Regions from separate parts of the Stenotrophomonas sp. 116085_Sma genome, predicted to be linked through region 2. Evidence: riboswitches for the same ligand, from Rfam matches in the RefSeq annotation. Region 2 holds a riboswitch; the other holds the start of a gene.
The links. Region 2 has a riboswitch for thiamine pyrophosphate ahead of thiC (phosphomethylpyrimidine synthase ThiC). Riboswitches for the same ligand answer to the same signal wherever they lie in the genome.
Positions count from the first base shown of each region.

Region 1: linked by a shared signal. The riboswitch ahead of ACZK0Z_RS01195 (TonB-dependent siderophore receptor) and the one ahead of thiC (phosphomethylpyrimidine synthase ThiC) in region 2 are both predicted to bind thiamine pyrophosphate.

Region 1 covers NZ_CM151057.1:269,400-272,648, reverse strand. Annotated here, with positions in the region: gene ACZK0Z_RS01200 (phosphotransferase) at 45-1,169, shown strand; TPP riboswitch at 1,213-1,308, shown strand; gene ACZK0Z_RS01195 (TonB-dependent siderophore receptor) at 1,379-3,249, shown strand, end outside.
Region 2 covers NZ_CM151057.1:4,027,827-4,031,075, reverse strand. Annotated here, with positions in the region: partial or broken gene ACZK0Z_RS18715 (BCCT family transporter) at 1-1,020, opposite strand, end outside; TPP riboswitch at 1,275-1,375, shown strand; gene thiC (phosphomethylpyrimidine synthase ThiC) at 1,458-3,249, shown strand, end outside.

The sequences.
Region 1 (3,249 bases), 1.1 Mb from region 2:
GAATGCGCAGCCTTGGATGTGATTTTTCCCACTCGGGCTGCGGCATGACGTCTTCCTCCCACCGCGTGCAGGGCCTCAACAACGACGAGGTCGCTGCCGACTGGCCACCCATCAGCGCCGCGGACATCGCGTGGCTGGGTGCGCGCTACCCGCAGCTGGGCGAGCACAGCCAGGCCCGCTGGCACAGCCCGCGACCACTGTCGGCCGCCGCCATCGTCGACGGCGTGGACGGCGCGGTGTTCGTCAAGCGCCATCACCACAGCGTGCGCAGCGCGGCCTGCCTGGAAGAAGAACATCGCTTCATCGCCCGTCTCGCCGCAGGGGGCGTACCGGTGGTGCAGGTGCTGGCGGCGACCGATGGCCGCACGGCCGTTGAACACGGCGAATGGACCTTTGAACTGCATGCCGTCGGCGTGGGCGAAGACGTCTACCGCGACGCCGTGTCGTGGTCGCTGCTGACCGATGTCGCGCAGGCACGCGAGGCGGGCCGCATGCTGGCCACGCTGCACCGCGCCGCCGCCCGCTACCACGCGCCCCAACGCAGTACCCACCTGCTGGTCGCGCGCGACGATCTGATCCGCGCCGACGATCCGATCGCGGCAATCAAGTCAGGGCTGCACGAACGCCCCGGCCTGGCACGTTACCTCACACGCATCCCATGGGAGGCGCAGCTGCAGCGCGACGTGCTGCCGTGGCACGCCGGCCTGGCCGCGCGCCTGCGCGACGAGCCGCGGCTGTGGGCGCACAACGACTGGCATGTGTCCAACCTGCTGTGGCGCGACGGGCAGGTCAGCACCGTGCTGGATTTCGGCCTGGCCTCGCCCACCAGCGCGCTGTTCGACCTCGCCACCGCGATCGAGCGCAACGCGGTGGCGTGGCTGGAACTCGAGCGCGGCATGGAGGCGATGCGCATCGATATCGCGCTGGCCCTGCTCGACGGCTACCGCCAGGTACTGCCGCTGTCTGCGGCACGCGTGCACCTGCTGGCCGACCTGCTGCCGATGGTCCATTTCGACTTCGCACTGTCCGAAGTGGAGTACTTCGAAGGCATCACCGGCTCCACCGCGAACGCGGACGTGGCGTGGCAGCCCTTCATGCTGGGGCACCCGGCATGGTTCCACAGCGCGCCGGGACAGGCACTGCTGCAGGCCCTGCACGCGGCAGCCTGAAGGGCGCCGGCTCGCAAATCCGTACCATTTGTAGTGAAATGGCCACCTGAAGCGGGGGTGCCTGGATCTGCCAGGCTGAGAGAGTCCCTTGGAACCTGATCCGGTTTGCACCGGCGTAGGGAGCTTTGAGCCGCAGCCACACCCCCGTCATGGGCCGGTGCACCTGCGCGCCGTCGCTTCGTCTCCCTTGTTGTCCGAAGACGAACCGAATGAACAGCTGCCTGCGCCCCACCCTGCTTTCCCTCGCCCTCTGCGCCGCGCTGCCATTGCACGCCAGCGAGGCCGATGCGTCCCCCGATGCGTCCCCCGATGCGGCTGCCACCGGCGCCGAACGCTCGCCGACCGAACTGGCAGCGGTGCGCGTGCAGGCCGGCAGACCGAAGACCGATACTTCGCGCGTGAATGCCTTCGGTGGCGGCAGCTGGAAGGACACGCCGGCGTCGGTGAACGTGCTTGAGCGCGACTACCTCGATCGCCGCCAGGTGCGTTCGCTGTCCGAGCTGGCCAGCAACGATGCCTCGCTGGGTGATGCGTATGCGCCGGTGGGTTACTACCAGAACGTCGCCATCCGTGGCTTCGCACTGGACCCCGCCACCGGCTACCGCTTCAACGGACTGTCCATCGCCGGCGAACAGCGCCTGGCGCTGGAGAACGTGCAGTCGGTGGAGATCCTCAAGGGTGAAGCCGGCCTGGCCGCAGGCGTGATGGCGCCCGGCGGCATCATCAACTACATCGGCAAGCGCCCGGCCGAAGTGCGCACCGCCACGCTCGGTACCGATTCGGAAGGCTCGCGCTACGTCGCCGTCGATGTCGGCCACTGGATCACCCCGCGTTTCGGTCTTCGCCTGAATGCCGCCTGGGACTCCAGCAATTCCTATGTCGAGCACGCCGATGGCCGTCGCAACTTCTACTCGCTGGCGGCCGACTGGCTGATCGGCGAGCGCGGCAAGCTGGAAGTGGATGCCAACTACCAGACCAGCTCGCAGCGTTCGGTGTCCGGCTACCAGCTGCTGGGCGCACGCGACCTGCCGCGCGGCGTCGACCGCGAGCACCTGCTCGGCTACCAGCCGTGGCAGCGCCCGGTGGATATCGCCAGCACCAACATCACCGCCCTGCACACCTACGATTTCAACGAGGCCTGGCAGTCGCGCGTCTCGGTCGGCCACAGCCGCTCGGTGATCGACGACAACGTCGCCTTCGCCTACGGCTGCTACTACGCCGTGCAATGCGCCGATGGCAGCGTGCCAGGCAACTACTTCGCACCCAACGGCGACTACGACATCTACGACTACCGCAGCCCGGACGACACCCGACGCAACCAGCAGGCCCGTGCCGAGCTGCGCGGTCGCTTCGAGACCGGCAGCGTCGGCCACCAGCTGACCGTCGGCGCCGACTACTTCCGCCGCACCGTGGACAAGCGCCCCAGCGTCAACGAGTACGTCGGCACCAGCAACATCCACGAAACGCCGGTGCCAGTGTTCGAGCCGTCGCCGAAGATGCCAGGCCCGTCCGCACGCCGCCTGGACAGCCGCCAGACCGCGTTCTTCGCGCTGGACCGGATGAGCTTCGGTGATGACTGGCAGTGGCTGGCCGGTGGCCGCTTCGTGCGCCTGGACGAGCGCGCCTACGACAAGCGCGGCACCCCGCAGCGCCACAGCCGCCTGTCGCGCTTCCTGCCACAGACCGCCGTGGTATGGAAGGCCACCGACCAGCTCAACGCCTACGCCAGCTACGTGCGTGGCATTTCGTTGGGCCAGGAAGCGCCGTTCTGGACCAGCAATGCCGACACCTTCCTGCCGTCGGTGCAGTCGCGGCAGCTGGAAGTGGGCGTGAAGTACGTGCCGGTCGAGGCGCTGACCCTGGGCGCGGCGGTGTTCCGAATTTCGCAGCCGTACCAGTACGCCAAGCCCGACAACAGCGACGTGGGCTACACCTTCATCGAGGAAGGCACCCAGGCCCACACCGGCCTGGAGCTGACCGCCAACGGCCAGCTGACGGACGCATTGCAGATCGTGGCCAGTGCAAGCCTGCTGCAGGCGCGTGCTCGCGATACCGGCACGCCCACCTATGAAGGCCATCA
Region 2 (3,249 bases):
CACTACGCCGATCACGAACTCGCGCACGCTGCGGCCGCGCGAGATGCGCGCGATGAACGATCCCACGAACGGTGCCCACGAGATCCACCAGGCCCAGTAGAAGATCGTCCAGTCCGCCACCTAGGTGCTGCCGGAGAACGGTGACATGCGCAGGCTCATCGTCACCAGCTGGTTGAGGTAGGAGCCCAGCGTGGTGGTGAACGTATCGAAGATGAAGCCGGTCGGTCCAAGCACCAGCAGGATGGCTGCCAGCAGCGCAGCCAACGCCAGGTTGAAGTTGGACAGCCATTTCACCCCGCGCTCCACGCCGCTGGCGGTGGAGGCCATGTACAGCACGAAGGCGACGGCGATGATGGTCATCTGCACCGCGACCGTGGCCTGCACGCCGAACACGCGTTCGATACCGGCGGCAATCTGGATGGTGCCGAAGCCGAGCGTGGTGGCGACACCGATCGCGGTGGCAACGACGGCGGCGATGTTGACCACCCGGCCGATCCAGCCGCGATGGTGACGGCCGATGATCGGTTGCAGCATGTCGCTGACCAGGCCGCGGCCATTGCGGTTGAACTGGAACCAGGCCATCGCCAGGCCGATCAGCGCATAGATCGCCCACGGATGCAGGCCCCAGTGGAAGAACGCGTAGCGCATCGAGGCGCGCGCGGCGTCCATGCTTTCCGGCGCCAGTCCTTCCGGCGGCTTGCTGAAATGCGAGATGGGCTCGGCCGCACCCCAGAACACCAGGCCGATGCCCATGCCGGCAGCGAACAACATCGACATCCAGCTGGCGCGGGAGAATTCGGGTTCGGCGTCCTCGCCGCCGATGCGCAGGTTGCCGAAGCGGCCGAACGCCAGGTACATCAGGAACACCAGTGCCAGGAACACCACCAGCAGGTACAGCCAGCCGACACTGCGGATGACCTCCGCCAGCATGGACTGCACCACGGTATTGAAGGGGCCGGGGGCGATACCGGCAAGCAGCACCAGCAACAGAACCAGTGCGATGGAAACGCGAAACACCATGAAGGAGCTTCTCCGATCAAGGGGATTGAGGGGAGCGAGCAGAGCTTGCAGCGAAGGGCCGGCGGCATGCAGCACGCGCCGGGCAGGGGCCGCGAAGGCGGCGGGGAACGCATCGATCTCAGCGACGCGATGGGCGTGCACGTTACTGAACGCGGCGTCATGGTTCCGTTAACGAATGCCGATCGGGGTCGGATCCGCGTTCCGCGGGAAAGCGGATCCGACCCCGGAGGCGGGCGGTCTATGCTCTAATGCGCAGCAAGAAGCGGGGGTACCGAGCCATGTGGCCACGGTTGAGACAGTCCCTTGGAACCTGATCCGGCTCATACCGGCGTAGGGAAGCTTTGCAATGCAGCCGTGCCCGGACTCCGCCCAAGGACCGCCCGTGCGCGGGTGCCGTGCGCCGCCGCTTCGTCCCTGACCTTCCTGGACGATGCCCGATGAACGCACAGCTCTCCGCCCTGCAGCAACAGGCCCAGCAACTCTCCGAATCGGTGACCCGGCCCATTCCCGGCTCGCGCAAGATCCATGTGCCCGGTTCGCGCCCGGACCTGCAGGTGCCGATGCGCGAGATCGCGCTGACCCGCACGCCCACGCTGTTCGGCGGCGAAGAGAATGCGCCGGTGACGGTCTACGACACGTCGGGCCCGTACACCGATCCGCAGGCCCGCATCGATCTTTCCGCGGGCCTGCCGGCATTGCGCCGTGCGTGGATCGAGGAACGCGGGGACACCGAACAGCTCGACGGCCTCAGCTCTTCATTCGGCCGCGACCGCGAACATGACCCGAAGCTCGATGCCGTGCGCTTCCCCGCGCGCAGCCTGCCGCGACGTGCGCGTTCCGGCGCCAACGTCACCCAGATGCACTACGCGCGGCGCGGCATCATCACCCCGGAAATGGAATTCGTCGCCATCCGCGAGAACCAGCGGCTGGACGCGATCCGCGATGCCGGCCTGTTGCAGCAGCACCCGGGCGAAGCGTTCGGTGCGTCGATCCAGAAGATCATCACCCCTGAGTTCGTGCGCGACGAGATCGCCCGTGGTCGTGCGGTGCTGCCCAACAACATCAACCATCCGGAAAGCGAGCCGATGATCATCGGCCGCAATTTCCTCACCAAGATCAACGCCAACATCGGCAACAGCGCCGTGTCTTCCGGCATCGCCGAGGAAGTGGAGAAGCTGGTGTGGGCGATCCGCTGGGGCGGCGACACGGTGATGGACCTGTCCACCGGCAAGCACATCCACGAAACCCGTGAATGGATCATCCGCAACTCGCCGGTGGCGATTGGTACCGTGCCGATCTACCAGGCGCTGGAAAAGGTCGATGGCCGTGCCGAGGCGCTCACCTGGGAAATCTTCCGCGACACGCTGATCGAGCAGGCCGAGCAGGGCGTGGACTACTTCACCATCCACGCCGGCGTACTGCTGCGCTACGTGCCGCTCACCGCCAAGCGGGTCACCGGCATCGTCAGCCGCGGTGGCTCGATCATGGCCAAGTGGTGCCTGGCGCACCACAAGGAGAATTTCCTCTACACGCATTTCGAAGAGATCTGCGAAATCATGAAGGCCTACGACGTGACCTTCTCGCTGGGAGACGGCCTGCGCCCGGGCTGCATCGCCGATGCCAACGATGCAGCGCAGTTCGGTGAACTGGAGACGCTGGGCGAGCTGACGAAGATTGCCTGGAAGCACGACGTGCAGACCATGATCGAAGGCCCCGGCCACGTGCCGATGCAGCTGATCAAGGAGAACATGGACAAGCAGCTGCGTGAGTGCGGCGAAGCGCCGTTCTACACGCTGGGGCCGCTGACCACCGACATCGCGCCGGGCTACGACCACATCACCAGCGCGATCGGTGCGGCGATGATCGGCTGGTTCGGTACGGCCATGCTCTGCTACGTGACGCCGAAGGAGCACCTCGGCCTGCCCAACCGCCAGGACGTGCGCGACGGCATCATGGCTTACCGCATTGCCGCGCACGCGGCGGACCTGGCCAAAGGACACCCGGGCGCGCAGGTACGCGACAATGCACTGAGCAAGGCGCGCTTCGAGTTCCGCTGGGAGGACCAGTTCCATCTCGGGCTGGATCCGGAGAAGGCCAAGGAGTTCCACGACGAGACACTGCCGAAGGATGCGCACAAGCTGGCCCACTTCTGCTCGATGTGCGGCCCGAACTTCTGCTCGATGAAGATCACCCAGGATGTGCGTGACTACGCCGAGGCCGGCATGAAGG